One region of the Mesorhizobium sp. P2_C4 genome, then DNA from elsewhere that is predicted to be linked to it. Evidence: predicted binding sites of a transcription regulator. Region 1 holds the regulator's gene; the other holds the start of a gene.
What was found. Region 1 encodes PhoB, which activates phosphate uptake and scavenging genes when phosphate is short. Its sites were predicted from a motif close to TGTCATNNANCTGTCAT; they were not measured.

Region 1 (7,670 bases):
CGCCATTATCGTTGCCATCGGCCTGGTTGCGTTCTTTATCGGCCGGCAGCGTGCTTCAGCGCAGGACAATGGCACGGTGAAGCCGCATTCACGCGCCCACTATCACGGCTGGTGGGCGTTCCTGCTCGCCGTTCTGCCCGCTCTTTTGCTGCTTGCCGTCTGGAACGTCGGCTCTTCGGTCTATCTCGACCGTCACATTCACGCCGCCTTGCCCGAGCGGACCGCCGACAGCAAGGTTGCCAGCGAAGCGCTGGACATCAGCCTGGTGAAGAGCCTTGCCAAAGGGCTGCGCCAGCTCGACGCGAACACGCTGGCCGCGCTGCCAGCCACTTTCGCTGAACTGCAGCCGATGCTCGCCGCCAAGGGCGTGGCGCTGGCGACCGACACCCAGGATTACATGATCCCGATCGCCGTCGAGGCGAACGCGGTGCAGAACCGGCTTGGCCTGTTTGGCGCAATTGTCACCTTCGCCTTGTCCATCGCCGGCGCCTTCTATGCGCTGAGGCAAATCGCGCCGCGCGCCAGGGCGCGCAACAATGTCGAGAGGCTGATGCTGTGGGGCCTGCTTGCCGCCTCCACCATCGCCATCCTGACCACGGTCGGCATCGTGCTTTCCATGCTGTTCCAGACGATCACCTTTTTCGAAAGCGTGTCGCCGACGAGTTTCTTCTTCGGCACGGTCTGGGACCCGCGTTTCTCCGCTGCCGGTTCGGGCGGCAGCCAGGGCCAGTTCGGCCTGATCCCGCTGCTTGCCGGCACGCTCTATATCGCCGCGGTCGCGCTCGTGGTCGCAGTGCCGATCGGGCTGATGTCGGCGGTCTACATGGCCGAATACGCAACGCCCCGGCTGCGCTCGGTGGTCAAGCCCGCGCTGGAACTGCTCGCCGGCATACCGACCATCGTCTACGGCATCTTCGCCGTCGTCACGCTCGGGCCGTTCCTGCGCGATCTCTCTGCTGCGCTGACCGGCGGCTCGCCCTTCATCCAGGGCCAGAGCATCTTCACCGCCGGCCTGGTCATGGGCGTCATGCTGATCCCGGTCGTGTCTTCGCTATCCGATGACATCATCACCGCGGTGCCGCGCGCCATGCGCGACGGCTCGCTCGGCCTCGGCGCGACCCGCTCCGAGACGATCAAGCGCGTCATCCTGCCGGCGGCACTTCCCGGCATCGTCGGCGCCATCCTGTTGACCGCCTCGCGCGCCATAGGCGAGACGATGATCGTCGTGCTGGCGGCAGGCGTCGCTGCCAATCTCACCATCAACCCATTCGAGGCGATGACGACCATCACCGTCAAGATCGTCAACCAGCTGACCGGCGATCTCGAGTTCAATTCGCCGCAGACGCTGGTCGCCTTCGCGCTCGGCCTGACGTTGTTCGCGCTGACGCTGGTGATGAACATCGTCGCGCTGTACATCGTGCGCAAATACCGGGAGCAGTACGAATGACCGACATTCCCATGGACTCAATGGTCCGGGCCGCCGCTCATCCGCGCCGCGACATTGGCCTGAAGGCCCGCTATGCCGCCGAACGCCGCTTCCGCATCTATGGCATGCTGGCGATTTCCGTCGGCCTCGCCTTCCTGGCCATCATCCTCGTCACCATCGTCTCGAAGGGCTACACCGCCTTCTGGCAGACGACGGTGTCGCTGCCGATCAGCTTCGACGCGAAGGTGATCGATCCTTCCAACAAACGCGCCACCGATCCGAATGTGCTGATCAAGGCGAACTATCCCAAGCTTGCCGAAAACGCGCTGATCGCCAAGCTGGGCATTTCTCCCGACGACAAGCCTTCGATCCAGAAGCTCAAGGGTTTCCTGTCCGAAGGCGCCCGTGTCCAGCTGCGCGACATTGTCGCCGCCGACCCGTCGGTCATCGGCACGACGCGCGACGTCAACATCCTTGCCGCCGCCAATCTCGACTCGGCCTTCAAGGGGCAGATCGACCTCAGCGTCGAAGAAGCACGCCGCAAAGTTTCCGACCAGCAGATCGCCTGGATGAACAAGCTCAAGGCGGACGGCGTGATGGCCGAGCACTTCAACACCGGCCTGTTCACCTACGGCGCTTCCAGCCGTCCGGAAACCTCCGGCATGGGCGTGGCGATTATCGGTTCGCTGTACATGATGGTGATCGTGCTTTTGCTAGCGCTGCCGATCGGCGTCGCCGCCTCCATCTATCTCGAGGAATTCGCCAAGAAGAACCGCTTCACCGACCTGATCGAGGTCAACATCAACAATCTGGCCGCGGTGCCGTCGATCGTCTTCGGCCTGCTCGGCCTTGCCGTCTTCATCAATTTCCTCGGCATGCCGCGTTCCGCCGCTTTTGTCGGCGGCCTGGTGCTGACGCTGATGACGCTGCCGACGATCATCATCGCGACGCGCGCGGCTCTTGCCGCCGTGCCGCCCTCGATCCGCGCGGCAGCACTTGGTCTCGGCGCTTCCAAGATGCAGATGGTGTTCCAGCATATCCTGCCGCTTGCCGCCCCCGGCATTCTCACCGGGACCATCATCGGCCTGGCGCGCGCGCTCGGCGAAACCGCGCCGCTGCTTTTGATCGGCATGGTCGCCTTCGTCGCCGACTATCCGAAGACACCTTTCGATCCGTCGACGGCGCTGCCGGTGCAGATCTACCTGTGGGCGAACGAGGCTGAACGCGCCTTCGTCGAGCGCATGTCCGGCGCCATTATCATCCTGCTGGTCTTTCTCATGGCCATGAACATCACCGCGATCGTGCTTCGGCGTCGGTTCGAGCGGCGCTGGTAGAAAAAAGGCATTTTGGTATGAACATCATGACCGAACAGTCCCTTGAAAACGCTGTGGGCGATAAAATGAACGCCAAGTCGAACGAAGTGATCAAAATGCGCGGCGACAAGGTCGGCGTGTTCTACGGCGAGAAGCAGGCGTTGTTCGACGTCAATCTCGACGTTCGCCTCAACCAGGTGACGGCACTGATCGGCCCCTCGGGCTGCGGCAAATCCACCTTCCTGCGCTGCCTCAACCGCATGAACGACACCATCGATTCGGCGCGGGTGACCGGCAAGATCACGCTGGATGAAGAAGATATCTACGACAAGAGCATCGACGTCGTCGAACTGAGGGCGCGCGTCGGCATGGTGTTCCAGAAGCCCAATCCGTTCCCGAAGTCGATCTACGAGAACGTCGCCTATGGCCCGCGCATCCACGGACTGGCCAAGCGCAAGGCCGACATGGATCAGATCGTCGAGTCGAGCCTGAAGAAGGCGGCGATCTGGAACGAGGTCAAGGACCGTCTGCAGGAACCCGGCACCGGCCTCTCCGGCGGCCAGCAGCAGCGTCTGTGCATCGCGCGCGCCATTGCCGTGTCGCCCGAGGTGATCCTGATGGACGAGCCCTGTTCGGCGCTCGATCCGATCGCCACCGCACGTGTCGAGGAATTGATCGACGAGCTGCGCCAGAACTACACGATCGTCATCGTCACCCATTCGATGCAGCAGGCGGCGCGCGTGTCGCAGCGCACGGCGATGTTCCATCTCGGCTATCTCGTCGAGGAGGGCGCAACCGACAAGATGTTCACCAACCCCGACGACAAGCGCACCCAGGACTATATCACCGGCCGGTTCGGCTGAGCGGTTCCGACAGCGAAGTTTCAGGCACGAGGACTAGGATCATGGGTGAACATACCGTCGCATCTTTCGATGAAGAGCTGGGACAGATCAGCAAGCTGATCCGCGACATGGGCGATCTCGCCGGCTCGATGGTCAGCGGCTCGACCAAGGCGCTGCTCACTTCGGACAATGCCCTGGCACAGCGCGTCGTCTCCGACGACGCCATCATGGATGCGCGCCAGCGTGAGCTGGACGACCGCGCCATCACGCTGATCGCCAAGCGCCAGCCGATGGCCAACGATCTGCGTGCAGTGGTCGGCTCGATCCGCATGGCCGGCGACCTTGAGCGCATCGGCGACCTCGCCAAGAACATCGCCAAGCGCGTCGGCACCGTCGGCCTCAGCGTCACGCCGCGTGACCTGTCGCATTCCATCGATGCGATGGCTCAGCTGGTGCTCATCCAGGTGCAAGGGGTGGTCGAGGAATATGCCGCCGCCGATGCGGCAGCGCTCGCCAAGCTCAGAAACGACGACGAGCGCATCGACGTCAAATACACCTCGGTGTTTCGCGAGCTGTTGACCTACATGATGGAAGACCCGCGCAACATCACCGCGTGCACGCATCTGTTGTTCTGCGCCAAGAACCTCGAACGCATCGGCGACCACGTGACCAACATCGCCGAAAATGCGTACTATGTTTTGACCGGCTCGCAATTGCCCGCCAATCGTCCAAAGCAGGACGAGACGGCGATGTCCGCGCCGGCGGCATGACGACAAAGGTGACCAGTCGATGATCGCGCCACGCATCATGGTGGTGGAGGACGAGGAGCCGCTAGGCGTGCTCCTCCGCTACAATCTCGAATCCGAAGGTTACCAGGTCGAGGTGGTGACGCGCGGCGACGAGGCCGAGATTAGGCTGCAGGAAAACGTGCCCGATCTTCTGGTGCTGGACTGGATGGTGCCGGCGGTTTCCGGCATCGAGCTGTGCCGGCGCCTCAGGATGCGGCCCGAAACAGAGCGGCTGCCGATCATCATGCTGACCGCGCGCGGCGAGGAGAGCGACCGCGTGCGCGGCCTGTCGACCGGCGCCGACGATTATCTGGTCAAGCCGTTTTCGACGCCAGAGTTCATGGCCAGGGTGAAGGCGCTGCTGCGCCGCGCCAAACCGGAAGTGCTGTCCAGCGTGCTCAAGGTCGGCGACATCGTGCTCGATCGCGAATCGCACCGCGTCTATCGCAAGAAGAGCGAAATCCGGCTCGGGCCGACCGAATTCCGGCTGCTCGAATTCATGATGCGTCATCCCGGCCGGGTGTTCTCGCGCAGCCAGCTGCTCGACAATGTCTGGGGCGAGACGATCTACATCGACGAACGTACGGTGGACGTGCATGTCGGGCGGCTGCGCAAGGCGGTCAACAATGGCCGCATGCCCGACGTCATCCGCACCATCCGCGGCGCTGGTTACGCTATTCGGGAAGACTGAAGCCCTTCAGTTTCGACGGAAGCATATCCAGTGTCGTTGAAGTGGTCAGCCCATTCGTCCGGCTTGATGTTGAATGACCAAAAAATGCGACCGATATCTGAGTGACTGAGAGGTGCAACTTGAGGATCGTCGGATCGTTTGTTCTCTCTATTCGCTCTCGGCGATAGCAAAAATGTCTATCAATCGTCCCTTTTCGATATGCGCTTCTATGGAGTGACGGCCTGGAGGAAAAAGCCAGTAGTAAACTCCACTGGGCACCCAAAGACCTTCGTCTTTCCTGAGTGGCATAAAGCTTGCTTGAATATTCGTGGTCGTTCCGCGGCCTGGACTAACGCGCACATCAAAACTCTGGCACGATAGCCATTTTGTGAACTCTTCCGCGCCAAGGGCCAGGAACTTACGTCTGGCAAATTCCGTCGCCTCATCATTGGAGGTGAATTTCCCCCATGCTTCTCTGGCATCTATCAATTGGCCAACCGGGCAGCCTGGACCAGGGTGTTGGGCGGCGGCGGTGCTGCCAAGCAATAGCCACACGGAAATCGAGAAAAGCGCCGGCAGATATCTGGTCCGGCTTTTGAGGAGGGGGCTGGTTGCTGCAGCCAACCGATATGCCGCCATCATGCGATTGAACATCCTGCCACGTTCTTTGATACGGCTATGGTGGCATGCAATCTAGCATTGCATTGCTCTTCGTCTATCGGATTGTAAAAAGCCCAAGGATGCGGATAATCATTTGCTAAGAAACGTTCGCGCGGGTCACTGTGGAATGGCCCCCGGACCAACCTGAATCTCAACCCATCCCCGGTTGCGATCTGATATTTCGATTTCAGGCCACGTCTTTCCCGATGGTGCCAGCTCGCGTCTGCCCGCCCGGCGCGAAAATCTCCTGGTCGACGAAGCTCAGTGCCCGCATCGCGCAGCCTTCGCGGATCAGCGGCAATTCGTTCGGCTCGGTGTCGAAGGAGATCGATTTCGAATGCTGGCCGCCGGCGGTCTGGGCGATGGCCTCGCGCAATGCCGGTTCTATCAGGTCGAAGGCGGCGGCGCTGACGCCGACCATGGCGACGGGTGCCGGATCGATCAGCGCAAACAGGCTGCCGAGGCCGAAGCCGAGGGCTTCGCCGGCCTTGCGGTAGGCCTCGCGCTCCGGCCCGTCCTTCTCGCGTGCCGCGGTGGCGAGCGCCCGCATGTCGGCGTCGCTGACATCAGCGACCGGCTCGGCGTCCTCGCCCAGTTGCCTGGCGTTGCGCCAGATGGCGTAGTTGCCGGCATAGGCCTCGACGCAGCCACGCCGCCCGCAGCGGCACAGCGCGCCGCCCGGCCGATGGATCATGTGGCCGAATTCGCCGCCCGAGGAATGGGTGCCGGTGAACAGCTCGCCCTTCAGCACCAGTCCCATGCCGATGCCGTGCGACAGCAGGATGGCGATGAAATCGTCGCGGTAGCGGACCGGATCGCGCCACTGCAGCGCCACCGCCATCATGTTGCAGTCGTTTTCCATGGTGGCGGGAATGCCGAATTCCGCTTCCAGTATGTCGGCAAAAGCGATGTCGGTCAGCGGCGTGATCGGCGACCACAGCATGGCGCGGGCGTGCGAATCGGTGATGCCCTGGATGCCCATGGCGATGCGGGCGACGCTGTGGGTGTCGAGGTCGGGATCCTCGAGCCGGCGCCGCACGATTGCCGTGCATTCGCCGATCAGCTCGTCGCGCGGCATGGTCAGCGTGTCCAGCCGGCGCTGTTCCTCGGCAACCACCTGGCCGGCATAGTCGATGACGGCGACGGAGAGGAAATTCAGCGACAGCACCACGGTCATCACCGCGGCGGCTTCCGGATTGAGCCCAAGACCGACTTGCGGCCGTCCACGTTTCAGCGAGACCGGTTCGCTGGCCTTGCTCTCGGCCAGGATGCCTTCCGCGATCAGGTCGGACGAGATCGCCGATATGGTCGAATGGCTGAGGCCGGTGGTCGCCGCGATCTCGGTCCGCGACGGCTGGCCGGCGCGGCGCACGGCCGAGAGCACCATCGCCCGGTTGCGGCGGCGCAAATCGTCGTGGCGGATACCAACCGACATCTTTCTGCTTTCCTCCCGGTCGTCCTCGCGGCCTCTCATGATATTGAAGGCAGTCGGTGACACCAGCCAAATATTGGCAGAAGCCGGCAGCGCTGTCATTATTTATTGCGAGCCTCGAAAAAAAGTCAGCGACACATCAAAATCAATCAGAATCGATGTTGACAGCGCTCCGGCGTTGGATCAGTATTTTTTCGAGGCTCGAAAAAATAGAGCCTTTGTGCCGGCCTTCGGGCCAGTTTGTCGCGCTGCGCGCGATTTAGGGAGGATATCATGAAGAAATTTGCAGTCGCCATGCTGGCGGGTGTCGCCATGTCGTTGACGTTGGCGTCGGTCGCACAGGCGAAGGACAAGGTGATTGGCGTTTCGTGGTCGAATTTCCAGGAAGAGCGTTGGAAGACCGATGAAGCGGCGATGAAGACGGCGATCGAGGCCGCCGGCGACAAGTACATCTCCGCCGACGCGCAGTCCAATCCCGGCAAGCAGCTTACCGATGTCGAGAGCCTGATTTCGCAGGGCGCCAACGCGCTGATCATCCT
Region 2 (7,670 bases), on a different contig from region 1:
TCGCTGCGATGGCGAACAATGAAACGGCGCCAAAAACCATCTTCCTGAACATTTGATGTCTCTCCTGTTGGTCCCGGCGTCGCGCCGGGTGCGTTCGAATTTTGACAGGTGCCTTTGACGCTGGCTGGCGATCCAAGCCGCTCGTTTGCTTGTCCATGATCTCTCCCGAAAACCGGTGTCCACTTTTCGGGATCATGGACTCAGTAGCCAGGGAATGCGGGCTCGAGCGGGCTGGCGGATGCGGCGATCTTTTGCTTGTAGGCGATGCTGGTGGAGGTGATGGCCTCGGAGATCTCGGCGCCGTTGGCGTCGGCGCCGTAAACCAGGCGCACGGCTTCGCGGTTGAGGTCTTCCGGCGGGCCGTCGAAAACGATCTTGCCGGCGGCCATGCCGATGATGCGGTTGCAATAGCTGCGCGCGGTGTCCAGCGTGTGCAGATTGGTGACGACGGTGATGCCTTCACGCAGATTGATGTCCTGCAGCGAATCCATCACCACCTTGGCGTTGAGCGGATCGAGCGAGGCGATCGGTTCGTCGGCCAGGATCACCTTCGGCTGCTGCATCATGGCGCGGGCAATGGCGACGCGCTGCTGCTGGCCACCGGACAAGGTGCCGGCCGGCTGCAGCGCGGTGCGGGCGATGTCGAGGCGCTCGAGGGCGGCGACCGCCTCGGCGCACTCGCCGCGGGAGAAGACACCGAACAGGTTGGTCAGGGTCGAGCGATGATTGAGCTTGCCGAGCAGCACATTGGTCAGCACGTCGAGGCGCGGCACCAGGTTGAACTGCTGAAAAATCATGGCGCAATCGCGCTGCCAGCGCCGCAGCGGCGAACCGCGCAGGCCGGAAACTTCGGCGCCGTCAAAAAAAATCGACCCCTGGCTGGGGTCGATGAGACGATTGATCATGCGAAGAAGGGTCGATTTGCCGGCGCCCGAGCGACCGATGATGCCGACCATCTGACCCTGGGGGATAGATAGGTCGACCGCGCTGACGGCGGTGTTCTTGCCAAATCGGCGGGTAACGCCGCGGATTTCAAGCGTGGCTGAGCTTGCTGACATGAGCAGGTTCCGGTCCAGTCGCAGTTTGAAGGTCTGTTAACCCTCGCTAGCGCAGCGCCATGAACCTGCGGTGTCGGATTGATGTCAGTTTTGTTACCACCCACAGGCGCGACATCAGCGATCGATCCGGATCGGTCAGCCCAGGATCAGCAGCTCCTCGAAATGCTTCATGTCGCTGAAGCTGCAGAATGCCGGCGCTCGCAACTCGATCACCGGCGCGTGCCGGGTAAAGAGCGAAAGGCAATCATCGAACAAGTCTTGCCATGCAGCCGCCCTTTCGTCGGCAAGGCGCCGGATCTGGTAGGCGAAGGTGATGTGAAACACATAGGTGTCGTGGTCGGGGTGCCGGTAGCCGAACGGCGCCGACAGCGCATCGCGCCAGGCAAGCATGACGGCCCTGTCTTCGTCCGTGGCGCCGGCAACGGTCAGGCCGGTCGGCACGACATCGACGACCTTGACCTTGAACGCGCCACGGCCTTCGAAGCCATTTAGCCGGTTCAGGTAAAGGCGGGTCATGTCGTCGATGCTGGTGTCGAGGGGCACGTCGCCAGGCCAATAGGGAAGCCGGCGGCGATGTTCGATGATGCCCTGGAACAGCGTCATATGCAGGCTGGAGACGGGCGTGAAGGCCAGCCGGTCGGCGTCCGGCGTCGCTCGCATCCGTTCCCGCACCTCGACAACCACCGCTTCGGAAGTCGAGCCGTTTTCGAGATGGCTGACCACGGTGTTGCCGGGCTCGAACAGGAAATTGCCTGCACTGTCGTAGCGCGTGCCGAGATGCACTGGAGGGTTGGGGTTGGTGCCTTCGAGGAATCCGGCGAGCGAGGGTTTGACGGTGTCGAGCATTGCGATCTCCTGGGAAGATCGCCTCCTGTCCGAGTCATGTGTCAAGGGTATGAAACGGGCGTGCCCGTCGGTGGCGATGACACATATGTGAAGGCGGCAATGTCAGCCGTACTTCTCCAGAAAGGCCTCAGCCTCCAGTTCGCGGAAATCATCCAGCGCTGCGCGCAGCCTGGCATGGTCCCAATCCCACCAGGCGAGCGCCTGGTAGCGCTCGGCGGTGCGGCGGTCGAAGCGCTCGCGGATCGGCTTGGCCGGCACGCCGCCGACGATGGTGTAGGGCGCGACGTCCTTGGATACCACGGCACCTGCGCCAACCGCCGCACCATCGCCAACGGTGACGCCGGGCAGGATGGTCGAGCCGTGACCGAGCCAGGTGTCGTGACCGATGGTGACGCGCCTGGCCCGGCGCTGCGCGAAGAATTCGCTCTCGTGCTCGGCGTCATCCCAGTAGTCCGAGGCGCGGTAGGTGAAATGGTGCAGCGTCGGTCGCCAGGTCGGATGGTTGGTGGCGTTGATGCGCACGCTGGCCGCGATGTTGGAAAACTTGCCGATGGTCGTGCACCAGACGGCGCAGTCCTGCATCATGTAGGAATAGTCGCCGAGGATGCTCTCCGAGACACGGCTGCGGTCGGCGATCTCGGTCCAGCGGCCAAGCTTCGAATTCTCGACCTGCGCCGTCTCGTGGACCAGCGGCGCTTCCGACAGTTTCCTGCTCATGCGGCGATTTTTCCGGCAGCGAAATTGGTCACGTCGATGATGCGGTCGGCCACCGCTTCGCGCACGTCGTGGTCGTGGAAGATGCCGAGCAGAGCGACGCCCGCCGCTTTCTTCTGGGCAATCAGCGCGATCACCACGTCGCGGTTCCTGGCGTCGAGCGAGGCGGTCGGCTCGTCGAGCAGCAGGATCGGATGTTCGGTGATGAAGCCGCGCGCGATGTTGACGCGCTGCTGCTCACCACCGGAAAACGTCGCCGGCGGCAGCCCCCAGAGTTTTTCCGGCAGGTTCAGCTGCGCCAGCAGCGCGCGTGCCTTGCCTCTGGCTGCCTCGCGCTCTTCGCCGCGCTCGACCAGCGGTTCGGCGACGACATCGAGTGCGGAGACGCGCGGCACGGTGCGCAGGAACTGGCTGACATAGCCGATCGTTTGCCGGCGAACGGCAAGCACGGTGCGCGGGCTGGCTATCGCCAGATCGATGAGGCCGGCATCGTGCTGGACAATGATCTGGCCTTCGTCGACGGCATAGTTGCCGTAAAGCATTTTCAGGATCGAGCTCTTGCCGGCGCCGGAGGGGCCGCCGAGCACGGCGCATTCGCCGGCCCGAATCGAGAACGAGACGCCGGCGACAACAGGCAGTTTGATGCCGTCGCGCAGATGCATGGTGAAGCTTTTTGCGACATCGGAGACAACGAGAGGGGTCGGCATCAGAAAGTCCTCCAATCGTCATTCGTTGGCGGGACAGCGCCCCCCTCTGCCTTGCCAGGCATCTCCCCCTCAAGGGGGGAGATCGGCTGTCGCTTTCGGTTTCGCCAGTCTCTTCCGTTGCAGAAAGGGTTGGGCGGCAAAGCTGCCAATCTCCCCCCTTGAGGGGGAGATGGCCGGCAGGCCAGAGGGGGGTGACTTGGCGCCATCGTCACACCTGCAGAATCGAGGACACAAGCAATTGCGTATAGGGCGCACGCGGGTCGTCGAGGACGCGGTCGGTGAGGCCGCTTTCGACGACACGGCCGTCCTTCATCACCATCATGCGCTGCGACAATAGCCGCGCCACGGCGAGGTCGTGGGTGACGACGATGGCGGCGAGGCCGAGATCTGTGACCAGACCGCGCAGCAGATCGAGCAGGCGGGCCTGCACCGAGACGTCAAGGCCGCCGGTCGGCTCGTCCATGAACACCAGCCGCGGCCCGGTGACGAGGTTGCGGGCGATCTGCAGGCGCTGGCGCATGCCGCCGGAGAAGGCGCGCGGCTCGTCGTCGATGCGGTCCTCGTCGATCTCGACGCGCGATAGCCAGTCGACAGCCGTGGCGCGGATCCTGCCGTAGTGGCGGTCGCCGACCGCCATCAGCCGCTCACCGACATTGGCGCCAGCCGACACCGTCATGCGCAGCCCATCGGCCGGGTTCTGGTGGACAAAGCCCCAGTCGGTGCGCATCAGGAAGCGGCGCTCGGCCTCGCTCATCCGATAGAGCTCGCGGAACTGGCCATCGCGCATGCGGTAGCTGGCGGTGCCGGAAGAGGGCAACAGCCGTGTCGACAGGCAGTTGAGCAGCGTCGTCTTGCCGGAACCGGATTCGCCGACGACGGCCAACACCTCGCCGGGCCACAGGTCGAAGGTGACATTCTCGCAGCCGACGCGCGAGCCGTAGAATTTGGATAGCGCTGAAACGCGCAGCAGCGGTTCGTCGGTCACTCTGCCGGCTCCATCATCTCGGGTGAGAGGTGACCGCGATGGCCCTCTTCGCGGCGTTTCTCGCAGTGGTCGGTGTCGGAGCAGACGAACATGTGGCCGCCATGGTCGTCGAGAATGACCTCGTCGAGATAGACATTCTCGGCCGCGCACAGCGCGCAAGGCTGGTCGAAGGTCTGCACCTCGAAAGGGTGGTCCTCGAAGTCGAGGCTGACGACGTCAGTGAAAGGCGGCAACGCATAAATGCGTTTTTCGCGGCCGGCGCCGAACAATTGCAGCGCCGGTGACTGGTGCATCTTCGGATTGTCGAATTTCGGCGTCGGCGACGGGTCCATCACATAGCGGCCCTCGACCTTGACCGGATAGGCGTAGGTGGTGGCGATGCGGCCGTGCCTGGCGATGTCCTCGTAGAGCTTCACATGCATGAGGCCGTATTCCTCCAGCGCATGCATTTTGCGCGTCTCGGTCTCGCGCGGCTCGAGGAAGCGCAGCGGCTCTGGGATCGGCACCTGGTAGACCAGAACTTGTCCGGCGCTGAGCGGATGTTCGGGGATGCGGTGGCGGGTCTGGATGATGGTGGCGCTGGCGGTATCGGTGGTGACAGCAACATTGGCGACCTTCTTGAAGAAGGCGCGGATCGACACGGCATTGGTGGTGTCATCGGCGCCCTGGTCGATCACCTTCAGCACATCGTCGGGGCCGATGATCGAAGCGGTGACCTGCACGCCGCCAGTGCCCCAGCCATAAGGCATCGGCATTTCGCGCGAGGCGAACGGCACCTGATAGCCGGGGATGGCGATGCCCTTGAGGATCGCCCGGCGGATCATCCGCTTGGTCTGTTCGTCGAGATAGGCGAAATTGTAGGTGGCGATGTCGGTCATGGCGATCACATCCACATCGTGCTATCAAATTGGCGTCCAGGACGCGGAAACGGGGGCGAAATCGGATGACCCAAACCGGTTGGATACATCTCGGAATCCTGCTGTTGGTGTTCGCCGGCGTCGTTCTCTTTTTCCTTCGGCGCATGATTCTGCTCGCGCCAAAAGAGGGCTCTCACGGTGAGTCCGTAGGTCTCAGCAATGGTGGCTACTCCGGGTATGGCAGCTATGGCGGTCATTCCCACGACGGTGGCGGCCATGGGGGCGGGCACTGAATTCATTGCACAGCCTCCAATCCTCTGGCGTAGCGCTTCAGCCGCTCATTAAGCGTGCCCGTGTGCAGTTCGAACATGTGGTTGTCGTCGTCGTAGAAATAGATTGACCTGCCTTCACCCTCGACGCGCGGACGCGGCGGGCGCATGTCGAGGCCGAGCTTGCCGACGCGCCCGGCGTAGCGGTCGAAATCGGCGTCATCGATCTTGAAGGCGATGTGGTTGTAGCTGCGTTCCGGTAGCGGCTGGCCTTGCATGATGGCGATCCAGATGTCGCCGATCAGGAAGAATTTTTCCCGCGACAGCGAAAACTGCTCGGCGTCGCTGGCATAGACCTCGCGCGCGTCGAAAATCCCAGTGAGGATCGCGGTCATCCGGTCGAGATCGCGCACGATGAAGGTGATGTGGGAGAGGCCCTCGATCATTCCGCGGCCTCGCGCTTTTCCTCGACCTTGCCGGGGTTTTCGCGGGCGTCGTGCTCGGCGCGCATGCGGCGCACCAGATCGAGCTCGGCCTGGAAGTCGACATAATGCGGCAGCTTCAGATGCTCGACGAAGCCGGTGGCCTGGACATTGTCGGAATGCGAGATGACGAACTCCTCGTCCTGGGCCGCGGCGACGACATCCTCGCCGAGTTCGGTCGCGCGAAGCGCGCGGTCGCAGAGCGCCATGGCCATCGCCTTGCGCTCGCTCTGGCCGAAGACCAGGCCGTAGCCGCGAGTGAATTGCGGCGGCGCCTTGGCCGAGCCCTTGAACTGGTTGACCATCTGGCACTCGGTGACGCGGACGCTGCCGAGCGGCACAGCGAAGGGCAGTTCCGGCACGTCGAGCTCCAGCTCGACCTCGCCGATACGGACCTCGCCGACGAAGGGGTGGTTGCGGGCGTAGCCACGCTGAGTGGAATAGCCGAGCGCCAGCAAGAAACCTTCATCGCCACGCGACAGCGCTTGCAGGCGGATGTCGCGCGCCATCGGGAATTCCAGCGGCTCGCGGGTGATGTCGCCGGGAACATGGTCCTGCGGCATGTCGCCATCCGGCTCGATCAGGCCTTCGCGGGCGAGGATCGCCGACACGCGCGGCATGGCTTCGGCCTCGCCGGCGCGCTGCAGCGGTTCGGCGACATCGGCGCACGCCGCAAGCTCGGGACCGAGCAGCCGGTGGGTGTAGTCGAAGGTGGGCCCGAGCAACTGGCCGCCGGGCAGGTCCTTGTAGGTCGCCGACACGCGCCGCTCGACCAGCATCGTGGCGGTGTCGATGGCCCTGGTGTAGCCGAAGCGCGGCAGCGTGGTGCGATAGGCGCGCACCAAGAAGATCGCCTCGATCATGTCGCCGCGCGCCTGGACGATGGCCAGCGCCGCCAATTCCCGATCGTAGAGCGAGCCTTCGCTCATCACCCGGTCGACGCCGAGCGCCAGTTGCTCGACGATCTGGTCGAGGCGAAGTGCCGGCACCGAACGATCGCCGCGCCGGCGATCGGCGAGCAATCTGTGGGCATTGGCGATGGCCGCTTCGCCGCCTTTTACCGCGACATACATGCTAGGCCTCCATCGTCTTGATGCGCGTCGTGCGCGGCAGACAGGCGATGCCGCCCGGTGCGGCAAGGATGAGGTCGACGCCGCGCGGAAAGCGCTGATTGTTCTGCTTCCACTGTTCGACGAAATGCCGTGGCATCTGCGCCGGTGCGATCGTTGCCGTCGTCTCGATGCCGGGACCGGCGAGCAGAAGCGGAGTGCCCGAGACGAGATCGCTCACCTGCAGGATCAGCGTCGTGGAGCGATCGGGATAGTCCTGGGTGCCTTGCGAAAAACCGTCGAGCGACATCATCTCCGCAGGTGCTGCCATCAACGCGAAATGCGCGTCGGCCGGCGTGTTGGCCAGTGGCGCGCCGCAGTGGAAACCGAGCCAGGATTTGGCCGCCACGGCGGCCTGCAAGGTGGGGTCGAGCCAGAGCGGCGTGTCGTTGTCGCACAGCGCCAGCGCGATGGCGCCGGCGGTGGCCGACAACGGCGCCGGCGGGCGGGCAAAGATCGGCAGGGCCTGCACGGTGCCCGGCCGCGCCATTGCGTCCATCACGGCGCGGAACACGGTCTGGGCATTGAACACCGGATCGGCGAAGCCGCCATCGATCGATTGGGTTGCGATGTCCATCAATCTTCTCCGCGCACCATGGTGAAGAAATCCACTTTGGTTGCCGCCGTCTCGGCGCGGCGTTTT

Region 2: phnC (phosphonate ABC transporter ATP-binding protein) is a predicted target of PhoB. The motif match lies at 1,129-1,145, and genes of this name have one in related genera.

What each region holds. Positions count from the first base shown of each region.
Region 1 is NZ_JBFUDT010000007.1:111,677-119,346, forward strand. It holds gene pstC (phosphate ABC transporter permease subunit PstC) at 1-1,447, shown strand, start outside; gene pstA (phosphate ABC transporter permease PstA) at 1,444-2,760, shown strand; gene pstB (phosphate ABC transporter ATP-binding protein PstB) at 2,778-3,602, shown strand; gene phoU (phosphate signaling complex protein PhoU) at 3,644-4,351, shown strand; gene phoB (phosphate regulon transcriptional regulator PhoB) at 4,371-5,060, shown strand; gene AC1DX6_RS24115 (hypothetical protein) at 5,208-5,681, opposite strand; gene AC1DX6_RS24120 (ROK family protein) at 5,887-7,134, opposite strand; gene xylF (D-xylose ABC transporter substrate-binding protein) at 7,405-7,670, shown strand, end outside.
Region 2 is NZ_JBFUDT010000009.1:83,783-91,452, forward strand. It holds gene phnD (phosphonate ABC transporter substrate-binding protein) at 1-52, opposite strand, end outside; gene phnC (phosphonate ABC transporter ATP-binding protein) at 201-1,058, opposite strand; gene AC1DX6_RS26645 (DUF1868 domain-containing protein) at 1,194-1,904, opposite strand; gene AC1DX6_RS26650 (DapH/DapD/GlmU-related protein) at 2,007-2,621, opposite strand; gene phnL (phosphonate C-P lyase system protein PhnL) at 2,618-3,325, opposite strand; gene phnK (phosphonate C-P lyase system protein PhnK) at 3,534-4,310, opposite strand; gene AC1DX6_RS26665 (alpha-D-ribose 1-methylphosphonate 5-phosphate C-P-lyase PhnJ) at 4,307-5,188, opposite strand; gene AC1DX6_RS26670 (hypothetical protein) at 5,194-5,466, opposite strand; gene fosX (FosX/FosE/FosI family fosfomycin resistance hydrolase) at 5,463-5,882, opposite strand; gene AC1DX6_RS26680 (carbon-phosphorus lyase complex subunit) at 5,879-6,991, opposite strand; gene phnH (phosphonate C-P lyase system protein PhnH) at 6,993-7,604, opposite strand; gene phnG (phosphonate C-P lyase system protein PhnG) at 7,604-7,670, opposite strand, start outside.